DNA from 3 places in the Nocardia sp. NPDC059240 genome. Region 2 is predicted to be linked to each of the others. Evidence: riboswitches for the same ligand, from Rfam matches in the RefSeq annotation. Region 2 holds a riboswitch; each other region holds the start of a gene.
What was found. Region 2 has a riboswitch for magnesium ahead of ACFXHA_RS00435 (MgtC/SapB family protein). Riboswitches for the same ligand answer to the same signal wherever they lie in the genome.
Positions count from the first base shown of each region.

Region 1: linked by a shared signal. The riboswitch ahead of ACFXHA_RS19965 (hypothetical protein) and the one ahead of ACFXHA_RS00435 (MgtC/SapB family protein) in region 2 are both predicted to bind magnesium.
Region 3: linked by a shared signal. The riboswitch ahead of ACFXHA_RS16460 (NRAMP family divalent metal transporter) and the one ahead of ACFXHA_RS00435 (MgtC/SapB family protein) in region 2 are both predicted to bind magnesium.

Region 1 is NZ_JBHZAC010000005.1:260,374-268,161, reverse strand. It holds gene ACFXHA_RS19975 (NRAMP family divalent metal transporter) at 1-1,424, opposite strand, end outside; gene ACFXHA_RS19970 (hypothetical protein) at 1,480-1,662, opposite strand; M-box (ykoK) riboswitch at 1,945-2,116, opposite strand; gene ACFXHA_RS19965 (hypothetical protein) at 2,223-2,927, opposite strand; M-box (ykoK) riboswitch at 3,222-3,393, opposite strand; gene ACFXHA_RS19960 (magnesium transporter MgtE N-terminal domain-containing protein) at 3,577-4,911, shown strand; gene ACFXHA_RS19955 (Nramp family divalent metal transporter) at 5,013-6,608, shown strand; gene ACFXHA_RS19950 (stealth conserved region 3 domain-containing protein) at 6,621-7,788, opposite strand, start outside.
Region 2 is NZ_JBHZAC010000001.1:90,256-98,043, reverse strand. It holds gene ACFXHA_RS00470 (class I SAM-dependent methyltransferase) at 1-374, shown strand, start outside; gene ACFXHA_RS00465 (hypothetical protein) at 445-909, shown strand; gene ACFXHA_RS00460 (winged helix-turn-helix domain-containing protein) at 906-1,214, shown strand; gene ACFXHA_RS00455 (hypothetical protein) at 1,222-1,644, opposite strand; gene ACFXHA_RS00450 (hypothetical protein) at 2,232-2,630, shown strand; gene ACFXHA_RS00445 (TetR/AcrR family transcriptional regulator) at 2,709-3,335, shown strand; gene ACFXHA_RS00440 (VOC family protein) at 3,356-3,835, opposite strand; M-box (ykoK) riboswitch at 3,995-4,168, shown strand; gene ACFXHA_RS00435 (MgtC/SapB family protein) at 4,388-5,101, shown strand; gene ACFXHA_RS00430 (ABC transporter permease) at 5,098-6,837, shown strand; gene ACFXHA_RS00425 (nitrate/sulfonate/bicarbonate ABC transporter ATP-binding protein) at 6,850-7,788, shown strand, end outside.
Region 3 is NZ_JBHZAC010000004.1:386,208-393,995, forward strand. It holds gene ACFXHA_RS16440 (P1 family peptidase) at 1-189, opposite strand, end outside; gene ACFXHA_RS16445 (TetR/AcrR family transcriptional regulator) at 186-815, opposite strand; gene ACFXHA_RS16450 (APC family permease) at 926-2,308, shown strand; gene ACFXHA_RS16455 (hypothetical protein) at 2,364-3,083, opposite strand; M-box (ykoK) riboswitch at 3,373-3,552, shown strand; gene ACFXHA_RS16460 (NRAMP family divalent metal transporter) at 3,917-5,674, shown strand; gene ACFXHA_RS16465 (hypothetical protein) at 5,678-6,295, opposite strand; gene ACFXHA_RS16470 (hypothetical protein) at 6,292-7,320, opposite strand; gene ACFXHA_RS16475 (hypothetical protein) at 7,408-7,683, opposite strand.

The DNA of each region.
Region 1 (7,788 bases), on a different contig from region 2:
ACCAGTGCACCCGTGCCGAATCCGATTTCGAGCGTCTTGGTGGACAGGTCGTGGAAGAAGGTCGCCGCGGTCAGCGCCAGCGACAGCAGCACCAGCGACCACACGATGATTCCGGCAATGATGTTCTGGCGCACCGTGTTCACCCACGGACCCAGCACCGCCTTGTCATTGCACAGCAACACCAGGAACACCGTGGCCGACGGCAGCAGCACACCGGCCAGCGCCTGCACGCCCTGGGTCAGCAGACCCAGCACGTGATCCGGGCTGAACGACACCGCCGCGGCCACGGCCAGCAGGGCGGCGTAACCGGCGTAGAACACCGGGGCTTCGGTGATCTTCCAGTGCAGCGAGTGCCGCTTGCCGAGCGTGTCGCCGAGGGCATACGTGGTGGCCAGGCCGACGGCGTTGGCGCCGATGAGCGAGGCGTCCAGCAGCAGGATCGCGAACAGCGCGCCGACCGTCTGGCCCATGTTGTCGTGCAGGGCCTGTGCGACCGCGCCCGCGTCGGTGAAGTTGCCGACCGCGTCGGTGCCCGCGAGACCGAACGCCGCGGCGGCCATGATGGCCACGGCGCCGGTCATCACGACGGCGATGCCGATCCACAGGTCGATACGCTCGAACTTGATCCAGCGCGGGGTGATCCGCTTGTCGACGATGTTGGACTGTTGGAAGAACAGCTGCCAGGGCGCGACCGTAGTGCCCACGATCGAGACGATGAGCAGCAGCAGCGTCGAGTCCAGTCCCCCCGGGAAGGACGGAATCAGCCCGTGCGCACTGTCTTTCACGCTCGGATGCACCATGAACGCGAGCGGGAACAGCACGATGTTCACGGCGATGAGCGCGAAAAGGAAACGCTCCCAACGGCGGAACGAGCCACCGGCGACCACGCCGAACAGCAATACCGCGGCCAAGGGCACCGAGATACCCTTGGGCAGCCCGAAGTAGTTGAGCGCCAAGGACACACCGATGAACTCGGTGACGATGGTCAGGGCATTGACGATGAACAGGTCACCGACACTGAAAGCGCCCCAGAACTTTCCGAACCGGGAGAAGATCAGGCGAGCGTGCCCGACCCCGGCGACCGCGCCGAGCCGGACCACCATCTCCTGGTTGACGTAGAGCACCGGAATCAGCAGCACCAGCGTCCAGACCAGGGCCATGCCGTAGTTCTGCCCGGCCTGGGCGTAGGTGGCGACGCCACCGGCGTCGTTGTCGCCGACCATGACGATGAGACCCGGCCCCATGATGGCCAGCAGCATGCGGAAACGCTGCCAACGGGTGCGGCCCTCGGAGGTGTCGTGCTGACCGACCCGGCCCAGCGCGCCGACGATGTCGCCGACGTGCGCGCTGTCCATGACGGCACCCGGGTTCGGGCTGTCCGCGACGGTGGAATGACGGCTGTCGCCGTTGGAGAAAAAGGCCATGACCGTTTCTCCCTCTCTGAATCTTTCGCAGTACTGCGTATCGGCGATGGACCCGCTACCAGTGGTAGGGGTGGCCGCCCAGCGAGGCGGTGTAGAGGGCGGCCCTGGGACGGGCCGCCGCCATGTAGTGGCGTTCCTGATCGGTCAGCCGGGCCCTGGTACGGAGCCGGCGGACGAGATTGATCAGGGACACCGGCATCGAGATGGTGTCGCGGTGCGGGAATGCGATGACGGCCATGACTTGCTCCTCGGCGTGAAGCCAACTGCCGCAAGCGTTTCCGGGCATGCCGAAGACACGCCGAAGTCACCCCCGACGGGGTGGGAACTTCGAACTGGATCGGTCAGGAGTTCGGAAGGCCGCAGCAAGCTGGGAACGAAATGAGTTCTCGAAGCGGACTCGGATAAGGATCGTCGTCGTTCATGTTTTCGTCCCTCACCTCCTTGCTGCCGAGACGCACGCGGGCGCCGATACGGTTGGGCCAGTACGCAAGGGGTGGATGCCGCACCGAAAAACGGTGGGCGAGCACCCCTCTCGTCAGAGCTTCGGCACTGCACGACGTATCCCGCGACGCGGGAAGCCACCTGGGGTTACCCCTTAATCCGGGGAAACCTGTCCTGAGCCTGGGCGTCTCTCGACGTCGTCGGATCAGTGGCCTGTGTTCGTACAGGAGCCTCGCCTAGCGAGGTGCTGACTGAAGAAGTGTGAACCCCGCGCAAGCCGCAAGTCAAGGGCTGTCGATCGCATCTTTACGGAATCCGATTGCGCCGGTGCGAGTTTCACCGGCGCAATCGGACCGATCACGCGACCGGAGCGGCGGCCGGGGCCGGGGTGGAGTCCGGCGCGGCCAGGCGCTGGGCCAGGCCGATACCGACCGCGATGGCGGCGGGCACACCGGTGAACACCAGACCGGCCGCGGCACCCAGCGGGATACCGATGGCCGCACCGGCGACACAGCCCGCGATGCCGGTCGGCACCGACATGACCACGACACCGGCGATGGCTCCGCCCGCGGCGCCGATGGCACAGCCCGCGACGCCACCGACCAGGGTGCCGACCATGGTGCCCATGGAGGTGACGATGCCGAACTGGTTGACCGCGGCGGAGAAGGCGGCGTCCTGATCGGCCTGGTTGGCGATGTCCTTGACCACCGGAGCCGGGAGCGCCGGGGCCGGGGTGACGGCGGCCGGGTCCAGGTTCGGGGTGAGAGTGGCGGTATTGCCGTCGATCCGGGCGGCGATCGGGTGCGCGCCGGCATTGTCGAGCCAGCTCAGCGGGAACTGGGTGACCAGGCCGCCGGTGGTGTCACGGACCTGGAATTGGCCGTCCTGGGTGGTCAGCGAGCCCAGATCGGTGGTGAGCACGACGGACTTGTCGACCACCTGGGTGGTCCAGTGGATACCGGGATTCGCCTGTGCCGGATCGGCTTTGGCGTCCTGTGCGTTGCAGGCCACGACGCCGAGAGCGGTAGCGGCGGCCAGGGTGTAAGCGGTGAGCTTCCTCATCGAGATAAAACCTTCGAAATTCAGTGGGACGATGAATTCGAATGGGGGTGAAATGGCCAGCACGAATTACACGGCCGCGCAGCGGACAGCATGCGGTCGCGTAAAAGGGGTTTCGTGAATTGTCAGGCTCGTGTGGCGTGTTTCCACCCGCAAACGAGTGCGGGGAACAAGAGACTGGGATGCGGACTATCGCCGGATGGCACTGTTGTTCCTCACCTCCTTGCGGCCGGGGCGCACGGGGGCGCCAGCACGTGTGCACACGAGGAGTCCACCCAGGTAGAAGACCGAATCGGGTGGGCACCTCTCTCGTCAGAGCTTCGGCACTACGCGACGTATCCCATTGCCTGGGAAGCCACTTGGGGTGACCCCTTAATCCGGGGAAACCTGTCCTGAGCCTGGGCGTCTCTCGACGTCGTCGGATCAGTGGCCTTTGTTCACGCAGGAGCCTCGCCTAGCGAGGTGCTGTATTACGGGGCACAGCTTGGCACCAATGAGTTTGATAAGTCAATTCAGACATTTGCCGATGGGGGTGTTTCGTTGGTCTGTTCGATACCCTCCGTTGAGCCAGAATTCGAGTATTGGCACCGGCCACGGTGCAGGGTGAGGCTGTAGTCGCCGGTTCGCCGGGGACGCCGAGACAGGAGTGCTTATGACCGAAGCCACACCGCAGCCGATACCGGATTCGGCCGCGACCCTCCATCTGTCGCAGTTGCTCAAGTCTCCCGTGATCGCCGGATCCGGCGAATCCATCGGCCGCGTAGACGATTTGATCGTGCGGCTGACCGGTGGCGACGCCTATCCGGCGATCACCGGCGTGGTCGTCGGCGTCGGCGGGCGTCAGGTGTTCGTCTCGGCCGATCGCATCCGCGAGTTCGGCGCCGATCGGATCGTGCTGTCGGTCAACAAGGTCGACCTGCGCTCCTTCGAGCGCCGCGACGGCGAGGTGCTGCTGAAGGCGGACATCCTCGGGCATCGCCTCATCGACGTCGCCGCCGCGGAACTGGTGCGCGCCTACGACGTCGAACTCGACCAGACTCCCGAGGGGTGGGTGCTGGCCCGGCTCGACACCCGCCGCCCGGCCCAGTTCTTCGGACTGATCAGATCTTCCGGCGGTCATGCCTCGCGGGATTGGAAGGCGTTCGAACCCCTGATCGGGCACAGCGGGTCGCAGACCGCACGCGGCATCAGCGTTCGTTTGCGCGGCCTCAAGCCCGCCGAGCTCGCCGACCTGCTCGAGGATGCCGACAAGCATGAGCGCGGCGAGATCCTCGACCAGGTGCACGGCGATCCGGAGCTCGAGGCCGACGTGTTCGAGGAGCTGGATTCCGATCAGTCCAGCCGGATCCTGAACTCCATGTCCGACGGCGAGGTCGCGGCCCTGCTCGGGCGCATGCGCGCCGACGACGCGGCCGACTCCATTCTCGAACTCCGCCAGTCGCGTCGCCGCCGGGTACTGGATCTGATGCCGCCCGGGCAGCGCGTCAAGGTCATCACGCTGATGGGCTTCAACCCCGACAGCGCGGGTGGACTCATGAATGTGGATTTTGTCTCCTGCGCACCGAATTCCACCGTGTCGCAGGCATTGTCGATCGTGGCGGCGGCGTCCGCGCTGCAGCCCGAGGCGCTGCTGAAGATGCACGTGGTCGAGGGCGGGCAGCTCGTCGGCGTGGTGTCGGTGATCGCGCTGCTGCAGGCGGACCCGGGGCGCGCGATCTCCGAGATCATGGACGCCGACCCGGTGCGCATCGGCCCCGAGGCCGACCTCACCGACATCGCGCTGCTGATGGCGGATTACAACCTCTACCTGCTACCCGTCGTCGACGACGAGGATCGCGTACTCGGTGTGGTGACCGTCGACGACGTGCTCGAGGACATCATTCCCGAGGACTGGCGACGCCGCGAGCCCGCGCCGCGTCCGGTGCGCGAGCCCGCGCCGGCCGGCAAGACCCCGACACAGCACCCGAACGGCGCGGCACAGCTATGACGAATACACACGAAAACCCGCCGGTGCCACCGGGTCCGGAGCTCCGCAAGCCCGTGGATACGGCTTCGACCCGATCCCCCGGTGTGAATCGTCAGTCCGCCGTGCTGGATTCGGCGCACGTGGGTGATATCGAAGGCGCGTTCGGCAAGATCAAGCTCGGCGATACCGAGCATTCGCGCACCTTCAAGACCCGAATGGCGACGCTGCTCGCGATCGTCGGCCCCGGCCTGATCGTCATGGTCGGCGACAATGACGCCGGTGGCGTGGCCACCTACGCGCAGGCCGGGCAGAACTACGGTTACAGCCTGTTGTGGGTGCTGCTGTTGCTGATCCCCGTGCTGATCGTGAACCAGGAGATGGTGGTTCGGCTCGGCGCGGTCACCGGTGTCGGCCACGCCCGGCTCATCAACGAGCGCTTCGGTCGAGGCTGGGGCTGGTTCTCCGTCGGTGACCTGTTCGTCCTGAACTTTCTCACCATCGTCACCGAGTTCATCGGTGTCAGCCTGGCGGCGGAGTACTTCGGCATCTCCAAGTACATCGTGGTTCCGACCGCCGCGGTGGCGCTGGTGGTCATCATGGCCTCGGGCAGCTTCCGCCGGTGGGAGCGCGCGATGTTCGTGTTCATCGCCATCACCCTGCTGCAGATTCCGTTGCTCTTGCTGTCGCACCCCGATTGGGGCCGTGCGGCAAAGGCTTTCGTGGTGCCCGGCATCTCGGGCGGTATCAGTTCCGATGCCGTGCTGTTGATCATCGCGATCGTCGGCACCACGGTCGCGCCCTGGCAGCTGTTCTTCCAGCAGTCCAATATCGTCGACAAGCGCATCACGCCGCGGTTCATCGGGTACGAGCGCGTCGACACCACCCTCGGTGCGTTCGTCGTCGTGCTCGGCGCGACCGCGCTGGTGATGACCGCCGACTACGCGGCTCGCGCCAACGACGCGGTCGGGAAATTCGACGACGCGGGCGGCATCGCGCACCTGCTGGGAAATCTCGGCCACGGACTCGGATCGATCTTCGCGATCGTGCTGCTGGACGCCTCGATCATCGGCGCGGCGGCGGTCACGCTGGCCACCAGCTACGCCTTCGGTGACGTCTTCGGCATCAAACACTCACTGCACCGCGGCTTCAAGGACGCCAAACAGTTCTACCTCTCCTACATCGCCATGGTGGCGTTGGCAGCGGTCATCGTGCTGATTCCCGGTGCGCCCCTGGGGCTTATCACCACGGCCGTGCAGGCCCTGGCCGGACTACTGCTGCCGAGCGCGAGCGTGTTCCTGCTGCTGCTGTGCAACGACCCGCAGGTGCTGGGACCGTGGGTGAACAAGACCTGGCTCAATATCGTGGCCGGGGTCATCGTCGCCGTCCTGCTGCTGCTGTCGGGCATCCTGATGGCCACCACGCTGTTCCCGGATCTGGATGTGGTCAGCACTTCCGAATACCTGGCCGCCGCACTGGCCGTGCTCGCGGTGGTGACGGTCGGGGTACTGCGCTATCTGCAACGGCGCGCCCCGGCTCCCGCCCCGGCCCCCGTGTTCGACCGGTCCGAGAAGGAACATTGGCGGATGCCGCCCCTGGCCCTGCTCGAACCGGTCACCTGGTCGGCCGGTACCAAACTCGGGATGCTGGCGTTGCGTGGCTACCTCGTGATCGGCGCGATCCTGTTGGTGGTCAAGGCGGTACAGCTCGGTCGAGGCTGACCGCCCACCCGGCTACGCGGCGAAGGTGCCGGACTCCGCCGCCGTGTCGATCAGCTCGGCGGCGGTGCGCTCCCAGGGTGCGGGGCGGGGGAAGTAGTGCTCCAGGAAGCACCGCACCCGCGACGTGCGGTGGGATTCCTCCACCTCGGGGAAGCTGCTGTCGTTGAGGCAGAAGAAGTCCGCGTCGCGGCGCACCGACAGGATGCCGAGCTGATCGAGCCCGTCGAAGGTCGTGGTGTCGACGTAGCGCACCCACGCGGTTTCGTGCCGTACCGCGCGACCGGTCAGCAGGGCGTAGTAGTGGAAGAGCGAGTTCGTCACCGAGATATCGGTGCTGGAGCGGAACGGGCTGGCCTGTGTCCGGGCGAAATCCGCGGGGAACTCCCGCTCCATCTCCAGCAGCACGCTGCGGCGCAGCGGGGTCGGCGCGTGTTCGAGGTGGCGGGTGATCACCTGCCCGAATCGATCCTGCAGCAGTTTCCGGTTCACGCGAGCCCCGTTCTCGAATCCGCTGCGCTGCTCGGTGTTCGGCCCGGTGCCGATGCGCAGATCGGATTCGACGAAGCGGCTGATGCCACCGGAGGTGAAGAACATCTCCGGCGACACGGGACGCCCGAAGAACATGTCGTCGTTGGCGTAGATGAAGTGCTCGCTCAACCCCGGAATGTGTTGCAGCTGTGACTCGATCGCGTGCGAGTTGAAGGTCGGCAGGCTGCTCGGATCCGAAAAGTGTTCTGCCGCACGAACAATCGTCACCTTCGGATCGTCGGCGAGCCAGCGCGGCGGCGTCGAATCGGTGGCGATGAAGATGCGGCGCACCCACGGCGCGTATTCGTGCACGGATCGCAGCGCGAAGCGCAGCTCATCGATCTGTCGGGTGCGCGCCGGTGCGGCGTCGCCCTCGCCGAAAGCGACGCCGACCGCGGCCGCGGTGCGTCGCGCGGCCAGCGCCGGGTCATTGCCGTCGACCCAGGAGAACACGAGGTCGATGGGGAATCCGATATCGCCGGCGTGCGGCTCGAACATCCCCTCGGGCGACACCCAGTCGCAGCCGAACCGCCGGATCGTGGACAGTTCCAGGTCGGCGGCGGGAAAACTGGTGCGGGTCAAGGCATTCGGGCGTGGACAACGCACTTCCTCGGGGCCGAAATCCCAGTACTCGATCGTGATGGCGCCCGGG
Region 2 (7,788 bases):
CGGTGATCACCGCCGAGGGGCTTTTCATGTATCTGCCGCCTGCCGAGATCGACCGGCTGATCACGGATCTCGCTGTCCACTTCCCCGGCGGCACCCTGGTCTACGACTCGATTCCGCGGCTGTTCAGTGCGATGACGATGCGCGGCAAGGTACGCCTCAGCGACAGCTATGTCGCCCCGCCGATGCCGACGAGTCAGTCCCCGCGGCAGGCCCGTCGGCTCGCGGCCCGGATCCCGGGAGTCGTTGCCGCCCAGGACCTGATCCCGCCACGCGGTCGCGGGCGCTGGGCGTCGCCGCTGCTGCGCTGGGCCGCCGACACCCCGATCGGTCATGCGCTGCGCCCTTCGCTGACGCTGCTGCGCTTCGCGGACTGACACCCCACCCTTGACTTTCCTACCTGGAAAGTGGACTCTTACTTTCCAGGTAGGAAAGTAAGGAGCAGTCATGGACGGCATCACTCCGGACCAGGCCCGCGCCGCGCTCGACGCGGCCGGGCACGCCCGACGACAGGTCGCCGACGAGGTCGGATTGCCACGCGGCTACTGGTGGGGAATGGCTTGCGGCTGGGTGGTTTTGGGGATGATCGGCGACTTCGGGCCCGGCTGGCTGACCATCGTGGCGACGCTGGCGTTCGGCGCGGGGCATTCGGCCCTGGCCTCGCGGTGGCTCGACGGACGCCGGCGCACCGGTCAGGTGCAGGTCAGCGCCGATGTGGCGGGGCGGCGGACACCCCTGGTCGTGATCGGGATGCTGCTGGGCCTGGTCGCCCTCACCGTCGCGCTGGCGTTCGCGCTGCATGCCGACGGAGCCGAGCACACCGGCACCTGGTCGGCTCTGGTGGTCGCGGCGATCATCGGCTTCGGCGGCCCGGAGCTGCTGCGGGTGCTGCGCCGCTGGGCGCACGCATGACCGCGCCACGCTTCGACGAATTGATCCACCCCAGTACCCGGTTGAATCTCGTGGCGACCCTGGCGGCGGCGGATTGGGCGGAGTTCGCGTTCCTCAAGGACCGGCTGCGGCTGTCGGATTCGGCGCTGTCCAAACAGCTTGCGACGCTGGAGGAAGCGGGCTATGTCGCCACCGAGCGCCGTCTCGAGGGCAGCCGCCGCAAGGTCCGCGCCCGCCTCACCCCGGACGGGCGCACCGCCTTCGACGGTCACATCGCGGCCTTGCGCGAGATCGTCGCGGGCGCGACCGGACCGGGCCAGGACTAGTCGCACGCTAGTTGCGGTCGGCCATCGCTTTCGCGGCCCAGCGCACGGCGTACCCGACGACGAAGCACGGCAGCGACATCAACGCGAACAGCACTGCGCCGGAGACGAATCCGCTGGCGGTCCCGAGGATCCAGCCCGGCACCGCCGGGTCGCACCCGGCCGACAGGCCCGGCACCGAGGTGCAGTCGTGGAAGGTGCGGGGTCCGGAGTAGCGGCCCCACAGGGCGATCCCGGCCCACACCAGCACGGCGATCACGGCGTTGAACGCGTATCCGCAGCGCACCAGTTTGCGCACGAAGATCAGTGCGCCGAGCTGATCGGAGTAGAGGCCGTCGGCGATGTCGTCGCTGACGCCTAGATGCCGTCCCCATCCGGAGGGTTCGAGGGTTTCGGGCGCGGCGGGTGCTTCGGCGTAGAGAGTTCGGGCCATGAGCGGGTCCTTCTCACCGCGAGCGTTTCTGGGAGCCAGTGGGATTCACGGTGGTGATCGAAACTGGTACGAGCAGTGTCGATCATGGCAGCGCCGGGCGCATCTCGGAGCCTTTGCGCGGGAATCGTGGTCGATCACAATCGGCGCGGCCACCGGTACCGGTGCGGGCGGCGTCACCGAACGCGGGATCGGGTCCGGTTCGGCGACGCCGGGTTTCGCGGCACCCGCTGTGCTGGCGGGAACGCGGGTGCGAGCCGCGGGGAAGCCGGCTCGCCGTGCCCGTCGGCGGGGGCGTCTGCGCGTTGCCGCTCCCCACTGATTCGGACAATCGGAACGTTAGCGGCACGTTAGCTATTCGGCGAATCGGACGGACGAATTAGGGGATCGTTAGGGGCGTCGAGGTTTTCGCGTCGATTGCGGCGAAACCCGTTGATTGCGGGCGATCATGGCGGCTGCCGCGGCGGCGGTCACTACCGGACGAGTAGTCCGATACGCGCGTGTCGGGTCCCCTGAACGCTGACACTTCCCTTATGCGCCAACGGCGTCGCAGATCCCGCATTCACCCTCATCTGGGGAGATGATCGACGATGATCCGGTCACGGAAGTCGGCCCTCACCGCATTCACCGCCTTCGCCGCCGCCGGCGCGGCACTCGTGCTCACCGCACCCGACGCCGGGGCGTACGTCACCAGCGTCACGGTGGCCACCGGTTCGAGCATCGGTGGCGGCTACGGCACCAACTGCTCCTACACGGTCACCGTGAACGGCAGTCCCAACGAATACGTCTGGCTCTACGACAGCGCGTCGGGCAGTTTCAACCCGCAGCAGTTCAGTCTCGGCACCGGCGGCACCGCCACCTCGAGCTGGACGCCGACGGCCAAGGGGCAGCACTATGTGCAGGCCTGGTCCTACAACGGGTCGCAGTGGGCGCTGGTGACAGTCGGCACCGGCATCAATCTGGGCAGCGCCTGCGTGGTCACCGGCTGACCCGCCTGCTCATCAATACCGATCGGTCCGGGGCCGGGTGTGCATGCCCGCCCGGCCCCGGGCATTACTCTTGACCCGGTGCAGACCGAGCAACCGCCCTCCGACGCCGAGCCCCGCATCTGGGGTGGAACGACCCTCACCGAACGCCGTGAGGCGCGCCGGACCGCGCTGCTCGAGGCCGCACTGGATCTGATCGGCGAATCCGGGGCGGGCGCGGTCACCATGCGCGCGGTCTGCCGCCGCGCCACCCTGACCGACCGCTACTTCTACGAATCCTTCGCCAGCCGAGACGAACTGCTCGACGTGCTCTACCGGCAGATCGCCGAGGAGTTCCTGGATCCGATGACCGCCTTCGCCGTCGTCGACGATCCGGTGCGCGACCGCATGCTGTCGGAAACCTTGGTGGACAAGGTCCTCGAGGATCCGCGTAAATCGCGGCTGTTCCTGGTGGAGCCGTATTCCTCGACGGGGCTGGGGCAGACCACGATCGCGGTCATGCCCGCCTTCACCCGGCTGATCCAGGACCACCTCTTCGCCCATATCGACGATCCCGTGCAGCGGCGGCTGGCAGCGGTCACCATGGCCTCGGGCAACGCGGGCATGTTCTCGGCCTGGCTCAACGGCACGCTGCGCGCCACGCGTGAGCAGATCGTGGATCACCTGGTCGAGACCATCGACGCCTATCGCGGTGTGTATCGCGGCTGAAGTCCGCGAATTACGCCGGTTCAGGCCGCATCGGTCGGCATCTCGAAGTCGGAGGGCAGGCCGAGATATTGGGCCAGTGGCGGTCCGCCGCGGCCGAATTCGACCAGTTCGAGGCGCAATCCGTCGGCGGTGCGGTGGTAGTAGACACCGGGCTCGGTGTCGCCGTGCAGCACGACGGCGCTCGCCTCGAGAGGGAAGCCTTGCGCGGCCATCCGTTCGGATTCGGCTCGCGCGTCCGCGGCCCAGTAGCCGATGTGGTGCAGGCCGAGGGTATCCCACACCGTGCCCGGAGTGCGTTGCAGCAGTTCGATATACGGCGGCCCCTGCCGCGAGATGGTCATCCGGGGTGCGGTATCGGCCGGGTCGCCGGGCCCGGACTGATGCCCGCTGGGCACGATCGGTCCCCAGTCGGAGCCCAGCAGTTCGCTGAGTTCGTCCATGGCTGCGCGAAGATCGCTGACCACCACTCCGAGGTGGTAGCCGACGTTGATGATGGGCATCTGCGAGCTCCTCTGTTCGGGGTTCGGACCTGCCCACCGTAACAATCCGACCGATCGGTCGGAATAATGATGGGAGCTGGTTCACGCGAACACCTCCATCGCGACGGCGGTCACATCGATTTGCCGATCGACGGGCACGGGTGTTTACTCATCGCCGCAAGGTGCCGTCGTTAGCTGAGGCTCCTTCACGGATACAGGCCGGCGATCCCGAACGTCGAGAGACGCCCCGGATCAGGACAGGTTGCCCCGAGTTAAGGGGTAGCCCCGACCGGCTCCCACCCGCGGGTGGGTTTACGCCGTGGAGTGCTGAACGTCTTACGAGGGGTGGTACCCGAATCGGCGGTTTTCGCCGTTCCCACTCCCCTGGCATGTGTATGCGCTGTGCCGAGGAGGTGGTGGTCGTGCCCGATGGACCGTATCGAAGTCCGTTAGCCAATCGTTCACTCGGCGACACCGCTGCAATCCCTCGCCCGCTACCGCACGCCCTGTAGCGTCCGATCGGGAGCGTCTGATCTGTAGCGTGCGCCGTCCTCCCCTGTTTCGGAGAATGCAATGACCACGTGGGAAATGCTGCTGCGCCTCGGCACCGGTGTCGGGTTGGGTGCGGTGATCGGGTTCGAGCGCCAGTTCCGGGCGCGGATGGCCGGATTGCGCACCAACGCGCTCGTCGCCGCCGGGGCGACACTGTTCGTGCTGTTGTCCGCGCACGGCTTCAGCGGGCGCGACGCCGATCCGACTCGTGTTGCGGCACAGATCGTTTCGGGTATCGGGTTCCTGGGCGCGGGTGTCATCCTGCGCGACGGGTTCAATATCCGCGGGCTCAATACCGCCGCCACCCTGTGGTGTGCGGCCGCGGTGGGCGCGTTGGCGGGTGCGGGTATGTATCCGACCGCGGTGGCGGGCACGGTGGCGGTGGTCGTGGTGAACACCGCGCTGCGCACGGTGGCGCGCACGGTGGATCGTCCGGTGACCGACGGTCCCGAGGCGCAGGTCGCCCTGTATGCGTTCACCGCCGACACCGATGACGACCACGAGGCGCATGTGCGGGCGCTGCTGGTGCAGTCGTTGACGCGCACCGACTTTCAGCTCAATTCGATCTCGAGCCACGACACCAAACCCGGGCGGGTGCAGGTGCGTGCGGAGTTGACCGGGGACCGGCGCGACGATCGGCAGATGGAGGCGGCGGTGAGCCGGTTGAGCTTGGAGCCGTCGGTGACCAGTGTCGGGTGGCGCACGGTTCCGATGCCGGTGGAGGACGAGCAGTGAACGCGTCACTGCGGTCGTATCCCACCCGCGGCGTGCTGGATAGGCCGCGCTCGCGGTGGGCGGATATCGCGGTGTTCGCGGGCGCGGCCATTCTGATCTGGCTGATCGTGCGGGTCTCGGCGGGCATGCACGTGCCCTTCGACGAGAATTCCGCGCCCACAACGGTGTCCACCGATCCGGGTGAGCTGCCCTACTATGCCGCGCGGTCACTGTTGCGCATGCTGCTGGCCCTGGGACTGTCGATCCTGTTCACCTTCGTCTACGCGACCGCGGCCGCGCGGCTGCCGCGGGCGGAGAAAGTGCTGCTGCCGCTGCTCGACATTCTGCAGTCGGTGCCGATCCTGGGCTTCCTGTCGGTGACGGTGACGGGGTTCATCGCCCTGTTCCCGGGTTCCTCGCTGGGCCTCGAGTGCGCCTCGATCTTCGCGATCTTCACCTCGCAGGCGTGGAACATGACCTTCGCGTTCCACCACAGCCTGGTCTCGCAGCCGCGTGAACTCGATGAGGCCGCCCGGAATCTGAGACTCTCACGCTGGCAACGGTTCTGGCGGGTCGATGTCCCCTCGGGCATGTTCCCGCTGGTGTGGAACGCGATGATGAGTTTCGGCGGCGGCTGGTTCTTCCTGACCGCGGCCGAAGCCATCAGCGTCAACAACCGCCAGTACGTATTGCCGGGCATCGGCTCGTATGTCGCCACCGCCAACGCCGATTCGCAGATCGGGCGGGTGTTGCTGGCCATCGCCGTGATGGTCGTGATGATCATCGGGCTCAATGTACTGTTCTGGCGGCCGCTCACGGTGTGGGCGGAGCGATTCCGCATGGAGGACACCGAATCCGCGGACGCGCCGCGCAGCCTGATGCTGGATCTGTTGCGCCGCAGCCATGTTCCCGGGCTGCTGGGCCGGGCGCTCGGGCCGCTGGTGTACCCGATCGACCGGTTCATGGGTCTGTTCGGGCTGGCCGAGCATCCGCTGTATGTGGCCCCGGCGCGGCGGCGTACCGGGGACGCGGTGTTCGCGATCGTGGTCGCGGCCGGTCTGATCGCCGGAACCGTCGCGATCGTGGACTACATCAACAATTCGGTCGGTTTCGGCGAGGTCGGGCATGCGCTGGGACTGGGCTTGATCACCCTCGCACGGGTGATCGTGGTGCTGATCTTCTCCACCGTGGTGTGGGTGCCGGTCGGAGTGTGGATCGGGCTCAATCCGCGGGTGTCGCGGCTGGCGCAGCCGATCGTTCAGGTACTGGCCAGTTTTCCGGCCAACTTCCTGTTCGTGCTGGTGGCCGCGGTGATGGTGGCCACGGGCGCGAGCTTGCAGTGGGCTTCGATCCTGCTGATGGCGCTGGGTGCGCAGTGGTACATCCTGTTCAATGTGATCGCCGGTGCGTCGGCGGTGCCCAACGATCTGCGCGAGGCGGCGGCGAATCTGCGGCTGCCGCGCCTTCTTTGGTGGCGCAAGCTGATTCTGCCCGCTATTTTCCCCAGCTTCGTCACCGGCGCGATCACCGCGGCGGGCGGGGCATGGAACGCCTCCATCGTCGCCGAGATCGTGTCATCGGGTCAGCACACCTTGATGGCGACCGGTCTGGGCGCCTACATCGCCGAGGCCACCCGTGACGGGGACTGGCCGCGCATTCTGGTCGGCGTGCTGGCCATGAGCGCCTTCGTGGTCGGTATCAATCGTTTGTTCTGGCGTCGGCTCTACGACCTGGCGCAGCGCCGCTACTCGCTCTGAGAGGAGCCCCACATGACCGAAACCATTGCCGCCGGCGAGGTCCTGATGGACCTGAAGGACATCGACATGTCCTTCACCGGCGCCTCGGGTGAGCCACTCAACGTGCTCGATCAGGTGAATCTGCAACTGCGCGAAGGTGAGATCGTGGCATTGCTGGGCCGTTCGGGCTCGGGCAAGTCGACGCTGCTGCGCCTGATCTCGGGACTACTGGCACCGTCCAGCGGGCAGATCAGCTACCGGGATCGCCCGCTGCGGGGCACCAATCCCGGTGCGGCGCTGGTGTTCCAGTCCTTCGCGCTGATGCCGTGGCTGACCGTGCAGGACAATGTGGAGCTGGGATTGGCCGCGCGCGGGGTGCCGCCCGAGGCGCGCCGCCAACGCGCCCTCGAGGCGATCGACCGGATCGGTCTCGACGGTTTCGAGACCGCCTACCCCAAGGAGCTCTCCGGCGGGATGCGCCAGCGTGTCGGGTTCGCTCGCGCGCTGGTGCTGGAACCGGACCTGCTGCTGATGGACGAGCCGTTCTCGGCGCTGGACGTGCTGACCGCGGAGAACCTGCGCACCGAACTGGTGAATTTGTGGGCCACCAAGGACTTTCCCACCAAATGCATCTGCATCGTCACCCACAATATCGAGGAGGCCGTGCAGCTGGCGGATCGAGTGGTGGTGCTGGGCTCCAATCCCGGGCGCATCATCGCCGAGGTCACGGTCGCGCAGCCGCGCCCGCGCAATCGCCGCGCGCCCGGATTCGTGGCGCTGGTGGATCAGATCTACGGGCTGCTCACCGGGCGCGACACCGAAACCATTGCGACCCCGACCGATACCGCGACACCGTTCGCGGTGCCGTTGCCGGATGCGTCGGTCGGCGGGATCGCGGGTCTGCTGGAACTGGTCTACGGCAACAGCGGTCGCGCGGATCTGCCGGTGGTGGCCGATGAGCTCAACTTCGAA
Region 3 (7,788 bases), on a different contig from region 2:
GACGCCGGTGCGGGCGGGACCGGCACCGACGCGCAGCGGGCCCTCACCGAAAATCACCGTGCGATAGCCGACTTCGACGCCGGGCACGTCGGTGATGGCGTTCCACGGGCCGGGCCGTCCGGCGGGCGCGATGCCCAGGCTGCGGGCACGCGGGCGGCCATCGGGTGAGAACAGCTGGGGATCGGTCATGCGCGGACCTCCTCGATGGGTGCGGTGATGTCGGGGCAGCGGGTGGCGGTGCGGGCATAGGAGCAGATGAGCCCGGCGGCGGCGAGTTTGGTCATGGACCGGTTGCGGCTGATGATGTGCAGGCCGTAAGCGTCCTCGAGCGCCACCAGATTGCGGGCGACGGTCAGGATCGGCTCCTCGATCGTGAAGTGCCCCTGGGCGATTCCCACTTCCAGCGCACTGGCGTAGACCGCAACCTGCTGATTGAACAGGGCCGTGATGAGGTCGCCGTGCCGGGCGGACACGGCATGGTAGGAGGCGAGCCGGTAGAGCGCGGTGACCAGGGTGTCGTCCGGCGACTCGGGCAGTCCGGCCCACACCATCGCGCCGATTTTCGTTCTGGCGTCCGGGATTTCGGTCACCATGGCCAGCCGGTCGCCGAAGAACCGGTCGCTGGCGAAGCGGTGCACCTCGTGCAGCAGGTTGGACAGGTCCTCGAAGTAGTAGTGCACGGTGGCGGGTGACACCCCCGCGCTGCCCGCGATCTCACGGATGCGCAGCCCGTCCGGACCGGGCTCGGCCGCCGCCGCCAGCGCCGCGTCGATGATCGCCCGCCGCGCCCGCTCCTGATCCTTCTTCCGTGCCACCCGAGAACCCTTCCGCCGATCGACAGTTAAGTCATTGTTACGTTGCTTCGCCCCACTTGTCCTGCTGAGTTACCTCATTCTTTGATGGTAAGTCAAAGAAAGGCTCGGCCATGGCGACCTATCCCCAGCAGCTCTCCCGCGCACTCGGCATGGGCGAGAACATCCTCATCACACTGTCCGCGGTGACACCGGCGTCCAGCGTGTTCATCATCATTCCGGCCGTCCTGCTCGCGGCCGGGGGCGCGTCCGTGCTGACCCTCGCGCTCGCCGCGGTGGCCTCGGTGTTCGTGGGCCTCTGCTATGCCGAACTGGCCACCGCATTCCCGATCGCGGGCGGCGAATACACCTGGGCGGCAAGACTGTTGGGACGGTCCAGCGGCTTCGCCATCTTCGTGCTGACGCTGGTGAACGGGGTCCTGATCATCGCGGTGATCGCACTCGGCACCGGCGACTATCTCAGCGTCGCGATTCCCAGTCTCGGCGGGAAATGGGTCGGCGTGGGTGTCATCGCGGTGACCACGGTGGTCGCGCTGCTCAATATCAAGGCGAACGCCTGGGTCACCGGAGTCTTTCTGTGCGTGGAGGTTTCGGCCATCGCGGTACTCGTCGCGCTGGGCGCGACACATGTCGAGCGCGGTCCGGCCACCTTCGTGCACGCGCAGACCATCGGCTCGGACGGCCTGGCGAACGTGGGCATCGGATCCCTGGCGACGCTCATCCCGGTGGCGTTGTTCGCCTACAACGGTTACGGCGCGGCGGTCTACTACGCGGAGGAGACGCGCAACGCCACCCGCACGATCGGCCGCGTGATCATGATCTGCCTGGCTGCCACGGTCGCCATCGAGATCCTGCCGCTGGCCGCCGTGGTGCTGGGCGCGCCGTCGCTCACCGACCTGCTGCACAGCGACGCACCGATGAACTACTTCCTCACCGCCCGTGGCGGTTCGGCGGTGAATACCGCGGTGAGCGTGGGGATCGCGATCGCCATCGTGAACGCCGTCATCGCGATCATCCTGCAGATCGCGCGCCTGCTGTTCGCCTCGGCCCGCGATCGCAGCTGGCCGGATCCGATCGATCGGGCCCTGGGCGCGGTGCATCCGCGCCTGCACACCCCGGTGGTGGCGACCCTGGTGGTGGGTGCGCTCGCGGTGCTGGCCGCCGCACTGCTGCCGATGCACTGGCTCATCGTGGCCACCGGTGCGGGTCTGGTGCTGGTGTATCTGTTCGTGGCGCTCTCGGCGCTGCGAATCCGGCTGGCAGGCAGCGAGATCCGGGGTGGCTATCGCATGCCGTTGTGGCCGTTGCCGCCGGTGATCGTCATCGCGGTGATGCTCTACTCGGCCTACAGCCTGGGCCGCGACGACTGGCAGCAGATCGCGTTCGCGGCGGCGGCCATGGCCGCGGGCTACCTGTACTACGCGCTCTACCTGCATCCGAAGCGCGCTGAGCGCTGGACCCTGCCCGACCCGATCCACGAAGACGGCCCGGCATAGACGAAGGCCCCGGTCGCGCCCTCATCGACACGACCGGGGCCCGAGCCCACGGCGACTACTTCGTCGGAGCCGGGACGAAGGGCTGGTTGATGGTGGTGAAGTACTGGACAGCGGCGGCGATGGCGACGGGGGCCGTGACGAGGATCATGCCCGCGATCGCACCCAGGGCGCCCATGGCCGCGGCACCCGCGAGGCAGCCGACGACGGCACCCGGCAGGAAGAAGAACAGACCGCCGATAATGCCGGTGGCCAGCGACGCGCCGGCTCCCACGGCGATGCCGCCCAGGGCACACCCGACGGCCGCGCCGCCGATGCCGCCGACCAGCGTGCCGATGGTCGCGCCGACGGAGATGGTGTCCTTCATGCGGTTCCAGGCCGCCTGCTCACGGTCGTACGGAGTCTTCCACGGAGCGGTGTCCTCGAACGGCAGGGCGACCGGCTGATAGACGGCGTGCTGCATATCGAACTGCGGTGTCAGAGTGGCGGTCAGGCCACGGATTTCGGCCGCGATGGGGAATACGAAATCGTCGACACGGAAGGTGAGTTCTTGTCCAGCAACTACCGAGCCATCGGCACCGTGGATCTTGAAGACGCCGTTGTCGACGTCCATGGATCCGATATCGGTGGTGATGGTCGCGGTCCGGTCGGTGGCCGATGCCGTGTAGTGGATGGCACCCACATCACCGGTGGTGGGATCGGCATTCACCGTTCCCGCTGTAATTGCTGTGACGGCGGCCACCAATGCGGTAACCGCGGCTAATCCGCTCTTGCGCACTTGATTTACCTCGATTTAATAGGCCCGCGTCATCAGAACTCATCGCAGGTTCAGTTATTGACAAGCAAACTTTAAGTCTGTTCTCAGGGGCAGCAATGGACATTTGCCCTTTAGTGACTCGATACACATATTCAGACCCCGTTGCGCGGCGAATATTCTTGCCGTTCACCTGGATTTCAAAAAGGGGTCACCGACACCGTCCGCGGACCGGCTTGCGGCGCAAGAAGATTCCGGAGAACCGACCGGACCGGATTTGACAACGTCCAGGACCAGGCCCACCATTGCTCAGTCAGCACCTCGCTAGGCGAGGCTCCTGTACGAACACAGGCCACTGATCCGACGACGTCGAGAGACGCCCAGGGTTAGGACAGATCACCCCGGATTAAGGGGTGATCCGAAGTGGCTTCCCCGGGCCGCGAGCCCCCGGATACGTCGTGCAGTGCCGAAGCTCTGACGAGAGGGGTGCGGGGCGACGCCACAGGTGTGTGCCCGAATCCCCTCTTGCCGTGCGCGATGCGACATCACAGGCGGTGACACGGTGGTCACCCGGCAGCGACGTCCCCGTACGTCCCGGCGGCAAGGAGGTGAGGGACGAACAATGAGTTCCGGCGATAGTCCGTATCCGAGTATGGATTTCCGAATCCCCACGTCCCCGGCTTGCCGCATTCCGGTCACCGGCTGATCCGTTCCCACACCGCTCCGCCCCGCGTCGTCCCGACGCCGGTCGCGGACCGACGTGTGCCTCGAACCGGTTCACCGTGCCCGAAATCGCTTGGCGGCCGGGTGTATTCCGCATGCCGATACACCCGATGATCGAAAGCGAGGGAAGGGCCATGGCCTTCTTCGCGAACGGCTCCCGCCGCTCCACCACCGTCGCCGCACCCGCCGGCGCAGTAGATGCCCGTCCCACCGGTGCTGTCATGGACAGTGCGCACGTCGGCGATATCGTCGGCGCGCTGGGCTCCATCGGCCAGCACGACACCCTCGAGGGCCGCACCCGCGGCCAGCGCCTGCGCATGCTGCTGGCCATCATCGGCCCCGGCCTGATCGTGATGGTCGGCGACAACGACGCCGGCGGCATCGCCACCTATGCGCAGGCCGGACAGAACTACGGCATGGCGCTGGTCTGGACGCTGGTGCTGCTCATCCCGGTGCTGTACGTGAACCAGGAGATGGTGGTGCGCCTCGGCGCGGTCGCCGGGGTCGGGCACGCGCGCTTGATCTTCGATCGGTTCGGCAAGTTCTGGGGCGCGTTCAGCGTGGGCGACCTGTTCATCGTGAACGCGCTGACCATCGTCACCGAGTTCATCGGTGTCTCGATGGCGCTCAACTATTTCGGCCTGCCCAAGGCGATCTCGGTGCCGCTGGCGGCGGTGACGCTGTTCGCCATGGTGGCGGGCGGCTCGTTCCGGCGCTGGGAGCGGTTCCTGTTCGGGCTGATCGCGCTGAACATCGTGATGTTCCCGCTGGCATTCCTGGTGCACCCCAAGGTCTCCGAGGTGGCGCACGGGTTCCTGCCGTCCTTCCCGGGCGGGCTGAACTCGACGCTGCTGCTGCTCATCGTCTCCATCGTCGGCACCACGGTCGCGCCCTGGCAGCTGTTCTTCCAGCAGTCCAATATCGTCGACAAGCGCATCACGCCGCGCTGGATCCGCTACGAGCGCATCGATCTGTGGGTCGGCATCGTGGTCGTCATGGTCGGCGCGGTGGCCATCATGGCCGCGGCGGCCTTCGGTCTCGCGGGCACCGACGCGGTCGGCAACTTCACCGACGCCGGGGCTGTGGCCCAGTCCCTGCACGATCACATGGGCACCACGGTCGGCGCGCTGTTCGCCATGCTGCTGTTGGATGCCTCGCTGATCGGCGCGAACGCGGTCGGCCTGGCCACCACGTACGCCCTCGGCGACACCCTCGGCAAGCGGCACTCGCTGCACTGGAAGGTCAGTGAGGCACCGGCGTTCTACCTCGGTTACGCGGCGCTGCTGGCCGTCGCGGGCGCGGTGTCCTTCAGCCCCGACCATGTGCTGGGTCTGCTGACCCAGGGCGTGCAGGCGCTGGCCGGTGTCCTGCTGCCCTCGGCCACGGTGTTCCTGGTGCTGCTGTGCAATGACAAGGCGGTGCTCGGGCCGTGGGTGAACACGGTGCGCCAGAACATCGTCGCCGGAATCATCGTGTGGTCGCTGGTGCTGCTGTCGCTGGCGCTGACCGCGGCGGTGTTCTTCCCGGGTCTGTCCACGCTCACCATCGAGGTCGGTTTCGGTGTCGGCGCGCTGGTCGGCGTCCTCGGCGGGGCGGGCATGCTGATCGCCTGGCAGCGCGGCAAGCGCCGTGAAACCGAGCGCACCGCACGGGAACTCGGAAACCTGGACCCGGACCAGGTGGAGGAGCTGGAGTCCACTCCCCTCACCCGGGCCGAGCGCAAGGCCATCCGCGAGACCGACCGCGACACCTGGCGCACCCCCGCCCTCGATACCCTCGAGCGGCCGGCGTTCTCCACGGCGCGCACGGTGGGCATGTTCGCACTGCGCGGCTACCTGGTGCTGGCGGTGATCCTGGTGGGCGTCAAGATCTTCCAGTCGATCGGCGGCTGAGTTTCAGCAGGCGGCCGGGATGCCCGACAGGTCGACCCGGCCGTCATGCTGGACCGCATCGCACGTGCTCGCGACGCCGTCCAGCGTGAGATCACTCAATGCGAGTGCGGCACTGCCGATCTCCCCGCCACTACTGCTGGCGCGCAACAGCGACTCCCGGGCCGCCGTGATCGAGGTGCGCGCGATGGAGCCGCGCAGCACCGCGGTATCACCGACATTGCGAATGCTGATGCCGTTGGCGGCGCTCGCGCCGAGCACGGTGTCGTGGATGTCGAAGGTGAGTTCGGCCGTGCTGGGCTCGGATCCGGCCGGGGTGTAGGCGATCAGGCCGATGCCGTCGGCGCTGCAGTCGCCGAGATCGGAGTCGGCGATGGTCAGGTCGGTGTGGGCTGCTCGGCCGAAATTGGTGGTCACCACGCAGGTTCCGAGGTTGGCGGGGACCAGGGAGTTCAGCACGGCGCCGGGGAAGGTGCTGTGATGCGCGTACACGTTGCGCAAGGCCAGCGACTGGTGTGCGCCGCTGGTGCTCAGGTTGTAGTTCTCGATGACGTCACCGGCCACATTGTCGAACACGCTGTCGGTCACCACGACTCGGCTCTCGGGGGTGCCGCTGGTGGTCACGTACTCGAGTCCATTGGCGGAGAATTGCCGTAACCGTTGTGGAATTGGTTGGCGGACACCGTGATATCGAGATGCGCCTGCCCGAGCGGGTTGATGAACACCCCTTCGCTGTCGGCCGTGACATTGAGCAAAGACGTGGCGGGCGTGGCGATATCGGTCTCGGAGTTGCCGGTCAGGCGGCCGGTCAGCACGGCATTATCACCGGCCTGCACGCCGAGGGCGAGCACCGACAGTTTGGCCAGGCCGAGATTGATGGTGCGCAGCGCATTTCCGGTCACCTCGGCGTCGATGCGACTACTGCCGTGGGCGCGGATATCGATGCCGTCGCCACAGGCGGTGTCGTGCACGGTATTGCCCTCGATGCGGACGCTGCCCGCCGCGTCGTGGAAGTCGGTCATGATCGCCGCCCAGCCATTGTTGAGCGTGATGAAGTCGGGCAGTGCGGGAATCGCCGCACCCAGCGGCAGGGTGGGCGGCAGTCCGAACGGGCCGATCAGGAAGCCGTCGGCGCATTGTTGATTGGTATTGGTGACGTCATTGCCGGTGATCACGGTGTCCACCGCATCGGCACCGTAGATGCCGCCGCGCCGGGCCCCGGTGATGACCAGATTGCTGACCTCGGTGTCGGAGGCCAGCCGCACGGCATCGCCGTCGTGGTTGCCGGTGGTGTTCGCGATGCGCGGCAGCGCAGCGCTGTCGGAAGCACCGATCACCGCCGAGCCGTCGCCGCGGAGCTGCTGCCCGGGTTTGAGCGCGATGCCGCCGTCGAGGGTGCCGGTGGCGGGCTGCACGAGGATGGTGTCGCCGGCACGGGAGGCCGATTCCACCCGGGCAAGGGAGTCGAAGGGCGCGTCAGCGGTGCCGGTTCCGTTCGCGGGCGCACCCGCGCGGACGTACCAGGTGTTCGAATCCGGTTGCGCCGCAGCGAGTCCGGTGGTGTGCGCGCCGAGGGCCAGCAGGGCGGCCACTAGCGCCGCGGTACGGGCTCGGGGAGGGTGGGCGGTGGTCGGCCGCACGATGTTCATGCTCGCTGACCATGCCAGGCGGGAGCGCCGGAGCCATCCGGCAAAATCCCAGGATCCGGCCGTACGGGCTGGCCGGTCGCACAAACCTCAGAGTTCGTCGAGATCCGGGATGGGGGGCAGGACCGGTTCGGGCCACTCCTCCAGGGTTGCCACCTGCAGGTGGATGAAGGCTGCGATGCGGTGCCGGGCCGAGGACGGGAGTCGCTCGATGTCGGCCGCGCTCAGGACGTGTGCGCCGAAGGAGTGGGGCTGTGGCGCTTCGGGGTCAGGCGATTCGGGAACAACCTCTAGCTTTGGCCGCGAAGCAGTGGCCGGAATGACTGGTTCATCCGGGTCTGCGGCTGCGGCGGCGGTTCGCACCATGCCGTGACCATAACCCTTTGATAACGCTCGCGGGAGGCGTTGGCGCACTTGTGTCTTCGCGCTGCGAATTCAGCGAAGGCATTGTAAAGGCGAAAAGAATGTGCA